2 regions of the Paenibacillus sp. GCM10027628 genome follow, and region 1 is predicted to be linked to the other one. Evidence: riboswitches for the same ligand, from Rfam matches in the RefSeq annotation. Region 1 holds a riboswitch; the other holds the start of a gene.

Region 1 (7,999 bases):
CAATATTGTTGACTTCGTCGGGCATGCGGAGCGCATTTTTCCTATCGGACGGCTTGATAAGGATTCAGAAGGATTGATCCTGCTGACGAACAACGGCGATATTGTGAACCAGATCCTGCGAGCAGAGAACAATCACGATAAAGAATACATCGTTACAGTGAATCGGCCGATTACGTCGATGTTTTTGCAAGGGATGGCCAGCGGGGTCAAAATACTCGGGACGACAACGAAGCCCTGTGAAGTTTACAAGGTGGGGGACCGTGTTTTCCGTATTATTCTCACGCAAGGACTTAATCGTCAAATTCGCCGGATGTGCGAGGCGTTTGGCTATCGGGTCGTACGATTGCAGCGTGTACGGATCATGCACATTCATCTCGGCAATTTGAAGCTGGGCAAATGGCGGAATTTGACGCAGGGCGAAATGCAGGATTTGATGCATACGCTCAGCAAAGAGAAGCCCGGCCCCAATATGGAGCGTTCACAACCAAACCGGACAAGTTAATAAAGCGAGCAGATCCAACCAAAAGAGCATGAGCAGAGCCTCCGTCAGGGGTGTTCGGTACATGCTTTTTTTCTTTTAAAAAACTTATCATGCCAAGCAACCTTTTTCCAACTTCTGACGTTTAGAGCGTAGAACCCTTACATAACGCATACTTGCAAGCTCGTTAAGCTACATAAACCAATAAGGAGGAAGATGATTTTGAAAAAATGGTTGAAACAAGCTGGAACGCTCGCCATTGCCTCATCGCTTTTACTCACTGCAGTTCCTCAGGTATGGGCGGATGAAGCCGTTACCTCAAGTAAGCCCATGATCCTGCCTGTTATTCCCGGCCAAGGAGATGGCAAGCAGTTGGAAGCAAGCATCACCAAAGAACGCGCCCTTGAACTAGCCAAGACCTATGTAACGATTCCGACCGGATTCACGCTGCAATCCGTAAGCTTGAACTCGTATTATGGGAGCGGCGGCCGCAATGTTCCAACGTGGAACATCAATTATATGAAAAAGGTAAAGGATCAGTATTACGGCAATTTGAGCGTATCGATCAATGGTATGGACGGGTCGCTCACGTCCTATTCGATCAATGACAACGATCCGGATCATAAGCCCAGCTATCCGCCGAAGGTGGATTTTAAGGGTGCCAAAGACGTGGCCTCGGCCTGGATCGCCAAAGTGAACCCGAGCAAGCAGAAAGAGCTGCTATACAACGATACCGAAGAGAACTCCTTCCGAACGCCGCTGAATGGCAATTATCAGTACAATATTCGTTTTGACAGGGCTGTGGGTGGTGTGCCTTTCAGTCAAAACGGGATGAATGTGAGTGTAAATGGCGAAGGCGAAGTTACGAGTTACAACTATAATTGGGACGATAACGTCAGTTTTGAGCAGAATGTAACGCCCATCTCGAAAGAAAAGGCTGCGCAATTGTTCCATGACAAGTCCAATTTGTACTTGCTATACCAGATTCCTTATGGAATGAAAGGGAAAAAGACGCCGATCACCTCTTACACAGTGGACCCTTTTTCGTTGAATGCGGTAAGCGGAGAGTTATGGAATCCTGGAATGGGTTCTGCGCCTGCAGCCGATGGAGAGAAGCCTCTGAGCGATAAACCGCTGGCGGAGAAACCTTCGGCAACACTGAATTTAACCAAGGAGCAAGCCGCAGAGAAGGTAGTGAGCGCTTTTAACCTCTCTACGGATTATAAACTGCAGGAAGCTTCCTATAATGAGTCCACGAATCCGGATAGCGGAGAAACGGAATCAACCTGGAATTTGAACTGGAGCCAGCCGGCTGACAAGGATTCGAAGAGTAAAATCGGGGGCGGCGGCGCCTGGGCCAGTGTGAATAGCAAAACGGGCGAGATTCTGAACTTCAACAGCTACATCCCTTATGGGCCAGATTCTGAAAAGGAAATTGAAGGCAAAGTTTCATTGGACGATGCGAAGACGGCGGCCGTTAATTTTGTGAAAAAACATCTGCCCGCCTATACGGACCAGCTGGTGCTGAACATGCCGTCGGCTAAAAACTATTCGGAAGAGCAGCTGAAGCATATGCGCAACTGGGACATTCAATTCAAACGCGTCATCGACGGCATCTCGGCCGGGAATGAGAACGTGGGTGTGAGCATCGATCGGACCAATGGCCAGATCATGAACTTCCATTTCTCGATCAGCGATCTGCCGTATCCGAAGACGAAGCCTGAAGTGCTGGCCGTCGATAAAGCCAAAGATATTCTCCTTTCCCAGTACAATATTAAGCTGAATTATGTGCTTGCAGGCAATGGACCGATCTATGGGATGCCGATTGAAAAATATAATGTCATGGTTGCAGCCGGCAAGATTGCGCCAACCGCTGCTGTGGGTACAGCGGGCGAGAAGCTGGAAGCCAAGCTTGTCTATTCGCTAGAACCAAAGTACACGCGTGAAGCGTTCTTGTTAGACGCTGAGTCCGGCCAATGGAAGAATGCAAATACCGGCGAAGTGATCTCTCTGGAAAAAGTGAAAGTCGACGACATCGACAATCACTGGGCTCGCAATGAGCTTCAGCTAATGCTGGATTATCAAGCACTGGACGTGAAAGACGGCAAAGTAAATCCCGATCAGACGATAACGCGCGGAGAATTGATCAAAATGCTTGTCATCGCCATGAACGGCGGTAATGGAGGCATTTATTACGGAGCGGAGCGTAAAGCTTCTTTCGCCGACGTAGCCGCTACCTCCGCCTACTTCGCTTATGTGGAAAATGCCGTCGATCGGGGACTGCTCGATCCCGGCGCAGATTTTAATCCGGAAGCCAAAATGAATCGCGAAGAGATGGCTCAGCTCATCGTGAAGGCGCTTGGTTACAAGAGCTTGACGAAGTTCGACGGCATCTTCAATACGAACTTTGCGGATGCGTCCAAGCTGAAAAATGTTGGCGATGCGGCCATCGTGCTCGGTCTTAACATTATGTCGCTCAGCGGCGATAAATTCGAGCCGCAGCAAGAAGTATCCAAGGCGCAGGCGGCCAGCGCATTCTACCGCTTCCTGCAGAAGCGGGCAGAGCTGCAAGACCGGTCACCACGCTTCTATTATTAAGGACTCCTGGGCATGCCGCTTCGGCGGCATGCATTATTTTTTTTCCACTGCGCTCTAAAGCCTCAGATATGCTACAATATTCTTTAAAACTTGGTATTAGCGTAGCTAGGAAAAGGAGTCAGAGTGTATGAGTGTGTCCACGAGAGTAGGCTTGGAAGATATCATCAAAGCGAATCACGTGCTTAGCCGTGTGATCGAGCCATCGCCTTTGCAGCGTAATGAGCTTCTGTCCAATTTATATGAATGCAACGTTTATCTCAAACGTGAAGATATGCAGGTCGTACGGTCTTTTAAAATTCGCGGAGCTTACAATGTGATTCAAAGCTTATCTCCGGAAGAGCGCGAGGCGGGCGTTGTTTGCGCAAGCGCGGGGAATCACGCGCAGGGTGTGGCTTACTCCTGTAAGCAGCTCGGTATCGAGGGCAAAATTTTTATGCCGACCACGACGCCCCGTCAAAAAATATCCCAGGTGAAGCTGTTCGGAGGCTCGTTTGTCGAGGTGATCCTGACAGGTGATACGTTCGACGACTCCTCGGCGCAAGCCAAAGCTTATTGCGAAAAGGAAAACAAAGTGTTCATTCATCCGTTTGACGATGTTCGCACGATTGCCGGCCAAGGCACCGTAGGGCTTGAGATTATGAATCAAATGCCCGAGAGCCCGGACTATATCTTCGCGACGATTGGCGGCGGCGGTCTGGTAGCGGGTGTATCTACGTTTGTAAAGAGCGTTTCCCCGCAAACGCGAATCGTTGGCGCTGAGCCCGAGGGGGCCGACAGCATGTCCGAATCGCTTCGCCAGGGACATGTTGTAACATTGTCCACGATCGACAAGTTCGTCGACGGTGCGGCTGTGAAGCAAGTGGGCCAGCTCACTTTTGACATTTGCAAAGACGCGCTTGAGGATATTGTAGTCATTCCTTCCGGCAAGGAGTGCACCACGATTCTTGAACTGTATAACAACAATGCCATCGTCATCGAGCCTGCAGGCGCTTTGCCGGTTGCGGCGCTGGATGCCTATCGGGAGCAAATACGCGGCAAGAATGTGGTCTGCATCATTAGCGGCGGCAACAACGATATCGAGCGGATGCAGGTGATCAAAGAGAGATCGCTTATCTATGAAGGGTTGAAGCACTATTTTATCCTCAATTTCCCTCAGCGGGCAGGGGCTTTGCGTGAATTTCTCGAGGAAGTGTTGGGGCCGACCGACGATATCACCCGATTCGAGTACACGAAGAAAAATAACCGGGACGACGCTCCGGCACTGGTCGGAATCGAGCTCAAAAACAAGGACGACTACGACGGGCTGATCGAACGTCTCTCTCGAAAAGATTATGGTTACATCGAAATTAATAAGGATCCGAAGCTATTTAATTTGTTGATTTAAACTAGAATCTATTAGCCAACCACCTATGAATATGCTATAGTAAATGAGCTACAAAAATTTCCATATCCATATTTCTCAAAAGGCAAACTTGTCGAAAGATAAGGGCGCAAAGCCTCAGATCTAACGTTGCTTTGCAACTATGATGGCTGGGCTGCCGAGAGGTCACAATTCTACCTATGCAGCTAGTACACCTAACGGCTATTCCGCTTCGGAATAGCTTTTTATTTTGGCTTGTTGAAAACGCAGCCAATGCTTACGAGAAAGTTTTACTAAATTTAGGAGGATCCAAGCATGAAGGGCATAAAGTCTTCAAAATGGGCGCAGCATATGAAAGTATATGTTTGGGCATATATCGGCTTATTTAGCGTCTGTTTGTTGACGGTTAATCTGCTTGCAGCCGCTTCATTTTCATTTCAACCTCGTGTGCTGATCGCGCTAACGGTTCAAGTCGTCATTTGCTTGCTCATTGCTTTTCGCGTGCGTTTGTTATTGAAAACAAAGCAGCAGGTTGAAGAGCAAATGAATGAAATGACACATATGGCCTACCATGACGCCTTGACCGGCTTGCCGAACCGTCGGCTGTTCCAGGATCGTCTGGAACGCGCACTGCTGCAAGCAAAGCGTCGCGAGCAGCTGGTGGCGGTGATGTTCCTGGATATGGACCGCTTCAAAGGCGTGAACGATACTCTGGGTCATGCTTGCGGCGATCAATTGATCCGGCAGGCGGGCCAGCGCTTGGTAAGCTGCTTACGGGGAGCTGACACGGTGTTTCGGCAAGGCGGGGACGAATTCACCATTTTGCTGGAATATATGGCGAAGCCCGAAGATGTTAGAGTTGTAGCGGCCCGCATTCAAGCGGAGTTGGAGGAGCCTTTTATTCTCGAGGGTACGCCTGTATCGGTGACAGCGAGTATGGGGATTGCCTTATATCCGATGGACGGCGATACGCCGGAGCAGCTCATGGAACGGGCGGATGAAGCGATGTACGCGGCAAAGGAGCGGGGGCACAATCACTTCCAATTCTACGCCTCAGATATCGATGCAATGCTGGCAGGCAAAGCATATTTGGAAAAAGAGCTGCGGTTATCGCTGCAGCATGAACATTTTGAATTGCGGTATCAGCCTCAATATGAATTGGCAACAAGAGAACTAAAAGGCGTGGAGGCCGTACTTTCTTGGAGCAAGGGGGGGCCTCAATCTGTATACGGTCTGAATTGGAGAAAGATCGCTGACGAAACCGGCCTTATGATCCCTATAGGCCATTGGATGCTGCGCAACGCCTGCATGCAGGTGAGAAGCTGGCAGGATTCCGGCTATCCGCCGCTCCGATTGACAGTCGGCATCACTTCTGTTCAATTCGAAGATCCGTTTCTTATCGATAAGCTGGATGCCATTTTGAAAGAAACGGGTATGGACCCAAAACGTGTTGAAATCGATCTGACAGAAAGTATTTCTACTTCCAGCGTTCAAGAGGCGGGGGAGAAGCTAAGGCAATTAAAAGCACTGGGAGTCCGCGTTGCAATGGACGATTTGTGCATCGGATTGTTTACGCGTTCCGGTATGGAGGGAATGCCGATGGACAGCGTGAAGCTCGATAGCGCGTTGGTGAGGGATCTTCCCGACGATGACGAGAATCAGGCGTTAGCTGCGGCCATTATTCGAATGGCCCATCGTTTGGGGCTGAATCTGATCGCCAAAGGTGTTGAAACGAAAGCGCAATTGGAGCATTTGCAGCATTTGCAGTGCACGGAAGTACAAGGGGAACTGTTCGGCGGACCTTTACATCCTACGGAGTTCCTAAAGCTAATGAAAGAAAATGTCGTCCAAGTGGCCACGTAGATTTTATTGACCACAGGTAGTATAATAAATACTTGGTGCTTGGAACCTATATTGTTGAGAATGACAAACGAAATATGCCGGCTTGTATGACGTCACGAATTATGATATTCCTAGGGGAACCTACTTTTCTCCTAGGCCTTTTAATGTTACAATTGTACATGCAAGGTCTTACATAATTTCGTTTATCGTGGTCATACTACAATGTGGAACTCCATGGTAAAGGTAAAATTAATATGATGGGGGTAAAAACAATGAAGAAAGTGCTTTCTACAGCTCTTATGGCTGTAACGGTTACGGCAATGGCGCTCACAGGTTGCGCGAAGAAAGACGAAACTAAGCCTGCAGCATCAGCAACTCCAGGAGCTACCGCGGCAGCAACTGCTGCAGCATCGACAGCTCCTAGCAATAACAGCGGCAAAGATTTCAAAATCGGTATGGTTACGGATATCGGTGGTGTAAACGATAAATCCTTTAACCAAAGCGCTTGGGAAGGTTTGAAAGCCCTTGAGAAACAAACGGGCGTTAATGTGAAAAACCTCGAAAGCAAAAGCGATGCGGACTACACGCCGAACTTGAACAAATTCGTTAAAGACGGATACAACTTGACTTGGGGTATCGGTTTCTTGATGGGTGACTCGTTGAAAACAGTAGCAACGCAAAACCCTAACGCTAAATTGGCGATTATCGATAACGTGGTTGACGCTCCTAACGTAGAGTCCGTTACTTTCTCCGAGCAAGAAGGCTCCTACCTCGTTGGTGTGGTAGCAGGTCTGACAACGAAAACGAACAAAATCGGTTTTGTCGGCGGTATCGACATCCCGGTTATCAAACGTTTTGAAGCTGGTTTCGTAGCAGGGGTTAAAGCTGTTAATCCTAACGCGAAAATTCAAATCAACTACACAGGCGCATTCGACAAGCCTGACCTTGGTAAAGCAGCGGCAGCAACGATCTACAACGATGGCGCTGACATTATTTTCCATGCCGCGGGTTCCACAGGTAACGGTGTATTTAACGAAGCCAAAGACCGCGCTAAAAACGGTAAAAAAGTATGGGTTATCGGTGTAGATAAAGACCAATCCCTAGAATTTGGTGACGATGTAACACTGACTTCCATGATGAAACGCGTTGACCAAGCGGTTACTCGCGTATCCAAAGATATCATCGACAACAAATTCCAAGGTGGCAAAACGGTTGTTCTTGGGCTTAAAGATGATGGCGTAGGTCTTCCTGACACATCCAAGAAAAACGTAACTGCAGACATCTTGAAAAAAGTGGATGAGTACAAAGCGAAAATCATCAGCGGCGAAATCAAAGTACCTGAAACTCCAGCACCATAATTGTTGCCATATCGCACAGAAGCAAAGTAACACTAAGCGTGTTTTAGTAGAAACAAGGCTAGTTGCATAAACTAGCCTTGTTCTTTAGTTAGAAGAGGTTTTTTTGGAACATACATCTAAAAATTGATCCGTAGGGTGATCTGATGAGTGAATTAACCCCTGTTGTTGAGCTGAGCAACATTACGAAGCGATTCCCTGGCATTGTCGCCAACGATTCGATCAGCCTAAAGCTCAAAAAAGGCGAGATTCATGCCCTTCTTGGTGAGAATGGCGCCGGCAAATCAACATTAATGAACATCTTGTTCGGCTTGTATCAGCCTGATGAAGGTTTCATCAAGGTGCATGGCAAAGAAGTCAACATCG
Region 2 (7,999 bases), on a different contig from region 1:
TTTGGCGCCTGCTTTTCGCACATAATCCTTAAGAAAATCCACACGCTTGCGAATCTCCGCGTCCACATCAATTTCCGGCTTCACGCCGAGCTTAGCGATAATTTCCTGTTGCAGGCTCATGCATCTCTCCACCTTTTCTCTCGTAATCGAACTATCTCATTCTTTAAGGATTAGTATAGACTTTAGCCGTTGAAAATTCAAAGGCTTGCACTCAAAAAAATAACCCCGCTGCAAGCAACGGGGATCGATCACATTCTCTTATTTGCAATATTCGTTAAAAGCGCCGATCAAATCGCCGGCGATCATATCAGCAGAGCGGTCTTCAATTTGGTGACGTTGGATGAAGTGCGCCAGCTCACCGTTTTTGAACAATGCAATGGACGGGGATGATGGCGGGTATGGCGCCAAATATTCGCGCGCTTTAGCCGTTGCATCCTTCTCTTGACCCGCGAACACGGTGTAAGTGTACGTAGGCAGTACGTCATTTTGCAGCGCTTTGGCTACGCCCGGACGGCATTGGCCTGCTGCGCAACCGCAAACGGAGTTGATCACAAGCAGCATCGTGCCATCTTTGGAGCTTTCAATCGCTTGCTCCACTTGCTCCGGCGTCAGAAGCTCCGTGATACCGAGACGAGTCAAATCCTCTCTCATCGGTTTAACCATATCTTTCATGTAAGAATCAAAGGACATTGCCATATGTTCCACCCCTTAGGATTTTATAGTTAATAGAAAATAATAATCTTTATCATTATTATACATCCGTCAGCTAGGAAAGCAAAGCGCAAAGTAACCAAAGTCCACAAAAAGGAAGAAGACGAAAGCTATGCTTCCGCCTCATCTTTTGGCTTATCGATGGCTGCTTGGCCCGGATCCGATTGTCCCAGATCGTACTCATACGCAACGTCTTTATCCGGATGCATGAAGATTCCGCTTTGCGGGGGGACGCCCTTCTCAAAAAGATCCCGGTTCTCCGCGGTTTGAAATCCAATGTCCTTGTAAGGATGAACCCACTCATCCCCGGCCATGACATCAGGGTCTGTGTCCGCCGTCCACTGTTCGAGCGGTGAGTTCTCAGACTCATAATTATGATCGCCGATGACGACGCCATGCTCATTCACAAAGGGCTGATGCGGACCGCGCCCTTCCTTAAATTGAGGAAGAAAGTTAATCTCGAACGGATCCAGATCGCCTTGCTGAGCAGACTTGGTCTGATTGCTTTGATTTTGGTCGCTCATGGTGTACCTCCATGTTCAATTGGGCCCCCTGCTCCGGAGCTTGGGGTCACTTTGTGGGGTATTAGATTAGCTTATGTGGAAGGCCGGTTCGGACCGTCCAGTTTTTTATCGACAAAGCCTTCTTTGCCAGAGGCAGGCGAGCTTTTTTGGCGCTCTTTGTTTTGCTGATCTTGTTTGATTTGTTCTTTTGAATCATTTTGGCTCATGTAGCTCAGCTCCCTTCTGTTTGTATTATGTGCCAACCGCGGGAGAAGCATTCCGATGATGAGCATAGTCAGGAACAAAAGCTGTGCCCAGCTTAGATAGATCGGGGTTGGGACGGATTGGGCGAAGAAACTGGCCAACATGCCGGCGCCGCCCACATAAAGCGATGTGTATTTGAGGAGCTTGCCTGATCCAGGGGCGTGCACGCTTGAACGTTTAAGCTGCCAAATCCATAAGGGAACGAGCAGTAACGCAAAATATTGGTAATAAGGATGGAACCTGCCCGTAGTCCCTTGGGCACCGATCCCCCACGGCAGCGAGGTCGGACTTCCATATTCCTGTACTAGCGAAGCATATAGCAACACAGCCCCTGTGAGGCCGCAGGCGAGAACATCCAACAGCAGGAAGATCGGAATTTGATGCTTGCGCAGCTGAAAAAGAGCATAGATGAGAGCAACTAACAACCCTGTTAGCAGCTCGGCGCTGGAACCGGACACCAACAACAGCTTCCCCGGCTGCTTCCAAAGCAAGGATGGCTGAGTCAGTATGACGCCAAACTTCCAGAAGAGCAGTATAATAACGCCGCCATTAAAGACAACATCATCGATGGGATAAGCAACTCCTCTATCGCTCTTCAGCTTCCGCACTAGCCTCCTGGTCAGCCAATAGCCAACAATACAAGCGAGAAGCAACGTAAGCAATTGACCCTGCAGTTGCAGCGGTCCTAATCGTAACACATCCGGCATACAGCAACTCCTGCCTCTCCTTTTGGACCTTACGTTTATGGTAAACGATGAGAGGCAAGCGAACAACCTTCATGGCGTCAAAAATTGAAAAGTGAACGAGGATTTCGTCAGCTTATCGAACCGGAACCCGGCTGCTTGCAGCCTTTTGATCACGATGGGAAGCGCCTCAACGGTCGTTGTTTTAAAACTATTGTCGTGCATAAGGACAATGATTTTTTGTTTTCCCCGGCTAGCGCCGAGTACGGAATCAATGATCATGTTCCTGTCTTGAACCGGGGCAGCTGCATCCGTGGAGCTTACATTCCAGTCAAAATATTGGTAGCCGTCCTCCTTCATCGCCCTAGCCACCTTGCTCATAATACCTCTGCCGCCGGGCTTCCAGCTGAGATGGTTGTTAGAACCTCCTGGAAAGCGAAGGATATCCGGGCGATAGCCCACGGTTTCTTCCAAAAGCTGATCCAGCTTACGGACGTCTCTGCGAAACGCTTCCGGCGATTTATATATGGTGTTGTAATTGTGTGAGTATGTATGATTGCCAAGCGCATGGCCTTCAGCTGCGATTCGTTTGTACAGTGCTCTTCCTTCAATGGTGTCCGTCCCTACCACGAAAAAGGTGGCGGGAATGCCGAAGCTTTTTAAAATGCTCAAAATCTTCGCCGTGCTCTGAGATGGACCGTCGTCGAAGGTCAGGTAGGCAGTTTTATTTTCGGATCGGGCATCACGGGTGGAAGCCTCAACCTTCAATTTTCGAGGTCCCGTGTAGAAATGCTGCGTTTCCACGATGGAATCATCGGAAGTTGAGTGCTTATTGGCTTGCACATAGGGCGCAGGTTCCGGAGTTTTCTCTGATGCATGGTTGGGATAAACTTTCGCACTGCAGCCGGATATCATTACGCAGATCATGCCAATAAACGCCGCAGTCCTTACTTGTACCATAGAATTGCTCATAACAAGTCCCCCTCATTGGCATGCAAACCACATGATGCCCTTATTATGGCTTTCTCTGCTTTTTGAAGCATTGGTACTTTATAGAAATAAGTCCTAGTTCAGCTGCTCCTCGCGATCTATTCATATCCGACCAATTAGTTCTTTATGCTATGATCGATATCTTCCAAAATAATCTTTCTGTCGGATATTGCAGAAATCGGACATGCATTATGATGGGACTATATTATAATTCGAACGATAATCTTCGCAAAAGTTGAAAAAGGCAAACCCGGTCAAAGCCGGTGACGCAAAGCTACAGGGGCTAAGGTGCCAATAAGGCGCTATGCCAGCCAGTTACCAAGGTGCGGGAGTTCTTGCCCCTTTTTTCGGTAAAAGGGGCTTTTTTTATTTACCATTACATGATGAATAGCGGGGTTGCTAGTATGCGAAAAACGGTGAAAGAACCTATGGTTTCCATCATTGTTCCTGTTTTTAACGAAAGCTCCAACATCATGGAATTTTATTTTAGAGTCACACGCGTTATGAATCAAACCGGTTACGGTTATGAAGTGGTGTTCATTAATGATGGAAGCAAGGATGATACTTTGGAGCAGCTCCACGGTATTTGCGAGAAGGATCATCGCATTAAAATTATTGATCTTTCCCGGAATTTCGGGAAAGAAATCGCATTGACGGCCGGCCTAGACAATTGCCGCGGCGAAGCCGTTATTCCGATTGACGCAGATTTGCAGGATCCGCCGGAAGTCATCCCGGAACTGCTCGCCAAATGGGAAGAAGGCTATGACGTGGTCTATGCCACACGTACTCAGCGGGATGGGGAAAGTTCGCTGAAGAAGATCACGGCGCATTTATTTTATAGATTTATCAAAAGGCTGACCCCTATCCCCATTCCGCAGGATACGGGCGATTTCCGATTAATGTCCCGCAAAGTAGTGAATGCATTAAAAGAACTTCGCGAGCAGCACCGGTTCATGAAGGGGCTATTCAGTTGGGTCGGATTCCGTCAGACAAGCATTTCCTACCGGAGAGAGCCCCGATTTGCCGGTAAAACCAAGTTCAACTACTGGAAGCTGTGGAATTTTGCCCTGGAAGGAATCACTTCTTTCAGTTTCATGCCGCTGCAAGCGGCAACTTATTTGGGCTTTGCCATCTCCTTTTTCGCCATGGCGTTTGCCTGTTATTTGTTTATTACGACTTTATTGAACGGCAATCCGGTACCCGGTTATCCATCGCTAATGGTTGCGGTTCTGTTTCTCGGCGGCGTCCAGCTTACGACTTTGGGCATTATCGGGGAGTATATCGGGCGTATTTACAACGAATCGAAGCGTCGTCCATTATATTTCGTCAGGGATATGACCGGCCTTGAAGAGAGCAAAGATATGCCTCGGCTGGAAGGAGTCAAATAGTGGAACAAACCATCTACTTGAAAATGGATCGTCTGGAGCATGAACACTGGTGGTTTGTCAGCCGGCGCAGCATCATTGAGACCGTTTTAAGATCGCAAGTGAAATCAATCGGGCCCGACTTTCAAATCCTCGATGCAGGCTGCGGAACCGGAGGCAACCTTGACTTTCTATCCAGTCTGGGACCTAACGTTACCGGGCTCGAAATGGAGCCGGATGCAGCTGAAATTGCAAGATCCAAAAGCGGGAAAGCCGTTTATATTGGCAGTTTGCCGGATCAGATTCCATTTGCCGACGAATCATTCGATCTCATCGTCCTTCTGGATGTGCTTGAGCATATTGAAGATGATATGGGGGCACTCGCCGCGCTCACTGCAAAGCTAAAACCGGGAGGGAATCTGCTCATCACAGTCCCCGCTTTTTCTTTCTTATGGAGCAGTCACGATGAATCCCATCATCATAAAAGAAGATACCGATTGAACGAGTTGATCAGGAAAATGAGTCATTGCAATCTTCATCCGAAATACGCGAGCTATTTTAATACTTGGCTGTTTCCAGTGATTGCTCTCGTTCGGATTTTGCAAAACAAATTAAGATCTACTCGAAAAACGGATGATTTGTCCCTGCCTTCCCGATTTCTAAATCAGCTGCTAATGAGCGTAATGTCCAGTGAAAGACATATCCTGAAGCACGGAAAAATGCCGTTCGGCGTTTCCATCATAGCAATCGGCCAAAAGTTGTAGCTTGGATAGAAGGAGCCCTCAACGATGAATTCCAACCAGATAAAGTTTCAAAGAATCGTATTCGCAGTCTATGCTGCTTTATTTCTTGTCGTATTTATTTTCATGGATGCCAATTCTTCCCGAAAAGACCCCGATACGTTCTGGCACATTGAAGTCGGAAAGGAAATGATCACGCAAGGCAAGGTCATTCATACGGCGATCCATACATTTGCAGGCGGCAACCTGCCGTATGTGCCTCATGAAGTCGGTTTCCAGTGGATCGTCGGAGGGTTATATAGCTTATGGGAATGGAACGGCGTTCATTTATTCACGTTGTTGTCGGTCTTCATTCTTGCTTGGGGACTATATCGATTGATGGAGATCTCGAGACAAGAGATGGGTCTCCCTCGGATGCACCCTTTTTTGGTCTATGTCGCTCTTCCTGTGTTCATGTTCTACATTTATCTGGCTTATTTTAAAATTCGCCCGCAAATGATTTCTGCGGGTCTTGTTATTTGGTTCGCCGTTTGGCTCAGGCGGTTCTCTATGAACGCCACGGTGAAAAAAGCCGGGGTTCTCGGCCTGCTCTCTTTGATTCTCGCTAACGTTCATACAGGCGTATGGGCGGTCATCGCCGTCCTGTTCATGATGCAAATATTGGAAAGAATATGGGAGAAAAAGCTAAACCGATTTGATCTGGTCGCTTTGATTTCCATTATTATCGGCGGGTTGGCGAATTTCGGAGGGTTAAAGAGCTTAACGTATTTTTTAACCTTAAGTAAAAGCCCCTTTACGCAAATCATCGACGAATGGAAGCCCGTTTCATTTTCAAACAATTACATAGCTTTCATTATTGTGGTTACATTTGTCCTGACTGCCATGTACAGTATCAAACAACGGCCGTTCCGTCTCATGCTTTTTATCGGAATGCTGTATCTCGGGCTTGCCAGTTACAAACAGTTTTTATTTTTGGTCCTGTTTCTTCCGTACTTTGTGGCCATTATCGTCGGTCGGTTCAAATGGTCGAAAGCGTTCCGGAGTTTGGAACCTTACATCGGTTTGAAATATGTGCTTCCCCTGATAGTAACGGGCTTGCTGTTAAACTTTTCGGCAGACGTGTTTACGGATTATAAACAACCCCTAACCAAGTATCCGGTCGAAGAGATGAACTACATTCTACAAAAGAATAATTCCGGCGGCAGGCCAAAAGTACTATCCGATTACGGCACTTCCGGATATGTGATGTTCAGGGGCGGGGACGTTCTCGCAGATGGCCGATTTGATCCGTTTATTCTGGAAGCAACTAAAGGCGTTCACGAGTGGACAGCGTTCGAACGTTCCGTAAATGGCTTTCGGTCCGGATATTTAATGGATGTCATTCAGTCGGACCGGCCTGACTTTCTGATTCTCCAGACTCCGGATTCGAAAAAAAACGTCCATTCCTTATCGGCAGTTGAGCTTGATGAAGTGAAACAGCAATTAGGCAAGCCTGATTTTACAGGAAGCTTCGGCCAGGTATGGGATTTATGGAGATTTTATAAATGAAAGCTCTCCAAACCATTTTTTTGCTTTTTGTCGTAAGCCGCTTGATCATGTTCGGTTTCTTGTCGATCGGCCAACCCGATCAGATTCATTATGCCGATAACCAGCTGCAAGTGGATAATCCTGTTTTAGACCGCTTTATACTCTACGATTCCTATAATTATGCGCAGATCGCTACGGAAGGATATACAGAGGACCGATTAACCGCCTTTTTTCCGCTTTTTCCACTTATTGTCCGAGGATTTACCGCTGTTACCGGGATGGATGTTTATTGGGCCGGCTTTGTTCTATCCAACTTCTTTTTTGTATGCTCCTTGTGGCTGCTGTATCAACTTATGACAAAGAAAGGGCTTAGTGAGAGAGTAAAGATTCTGACACTCTCTGTGCTCGTTTGCTTTCCATCCTCTTATTTTTTCAGTGCCTTCTATACGGAAAGTTTCTTTCTGTTTCTGGCATTGCTCGCTTTCCGATTCTGGGGAAATAAAAAAAGAGAAGCCGCCTACTTCATCGGAGGACTGGCCGCCCTCACCAGAATCGTTGGAGTATGGATTCCTCTGGCTTTTTTTGCGGAAAGATGGATCAGACGGAAATTGGACGTTAAGGACTTTATCTGGGCGGCCTTGAGCAGTTTGATGTTTGCCGTCTATCCGGTTTATCTTTGGCTGACTAAAGGAGAGCCTTTGTTGTTTTTAAAAGTAATGGCTCCTGATTACGGACGTTATTCAGCTATTCCCTTTTCTCCTATTTATCAGGATATTGTAACTTCAATTCAAACAGGCAGGATTGAACCTATTATCATATTTCATATGCTATTGTTTTTGATCTTTATCAGCTATATGATTTCAACAATTCGGCAGCATAACGTTGTACCTTGGTCCGAGGTTATTTACACGTTCGGTTTAGTGCTGATGCCGCTATCTTCGACTTTGAACCGGGCAGTTCAGATCTCATCCCATGGATTTATGCGATATTTTTTAGCCATCTTCCCCCTTTTTATTTTCCTTGGGAAACATGTAGACCAAGTTTTGATACGCGCAGATAAGAATTCTGGTCATGCTCAATTCATCGTTTGGAAATCGGTTATCTATTTTGCTCTGTTCATTTGGGTATCCGTCTCTCTTTATGTTTGGTTAGTTTTGCGGTTTAAAGGGTTTGTTGCGTAATACGAAATGAATTTCTATTTCAAGCCCCTACTCTTG

The links. A riboswitch is a leader RNA that binds a small molecule or an ion and turns the genes downstream of it on or off. The one in region 1 is predicted to bind cyclic di-GMP.
Region 2: it holds a riboswitch for cyclic di-GMP, as region 1 does, so the genes downstream of both, ACFQZT_RS22460 (glycosyltransferase family 2 protein) here and ACFQZT_RS08135 (putative bifunctional diguanylate cyclase/phosphodiesterase) in region 1, are expected to answer to the same signal.

Annotation. Positions count from the first base shown of each region.
Region 1 covers NZ_JBHTHA010000004.1:73,645-81,643, reverse strand. Annotated here, with positions in the region: gene rluF (23S rRNA pseudouridine(2604) synthase RluF) at 1-502, shown strand, start outside; gene ACFQZT_RS08145 (S-layer homology domain-containing protein) at 701-3,076, shown strand; gene ilvA (threonine ammonia-lyase IlvA) at 3,204-4,460, shown strand; cyclic di-GMP riboswitch class I at 4,532-4,619, shown strand; gene ACFQZT_RS08135 (putative bifunctional diguanylate cyclase/phosphodiesterase) at 4,752-6,299, shown strand; gene ACFQZT_RS08130 (BMP family lipoprotein) at 6,551-7,636, shown strand; gene ACFQZT_RS08125 (ABC transporter ATP-binding protein) at 7,780-7,999, shown strand, end outside.
Region 2 covers NZ_JBHTHA010000035.1:14,450-22,448, reverse strand. Annotated here, with positions in the region: gene nadE (ammonia-dependent NAD(+) synthetase) at 1-120, opposite strand, end outside; gene ACFQZT_RS22480 (BrxA/BrxB family bacilliredoxin) at 259-696, opposite strand; gene ACFQZT_RS22475 (DUF3905 domain-containing protein) at 822-1,235, opposite strand; gene ACFQZT_RS22470 (hypothetical protein) at 1,307-2,185, opposite strand; gene ACFQZT_RS22465 (polysaccharide deacetylase family protein) at 2,255-3,133, opposite strand; cyclic di-GMP riboswitch class I at 3,385-3,474, shown strand; gene ACFQZT_RS22460 (glycosyltransferase family 2 protein) at 3,556-4,539, shown strand; gene ACFQZT_RS22455 (class I SAM-dependent methyltransferase) at 4,539-5,279, shown strand; gene ACFQZT_RS22450 (hypothetical protein) at 5,304-6,803, shown strand; gene ACFQZT_RS22445 (hypothetical protein) at 6,800-7,963, shown strand.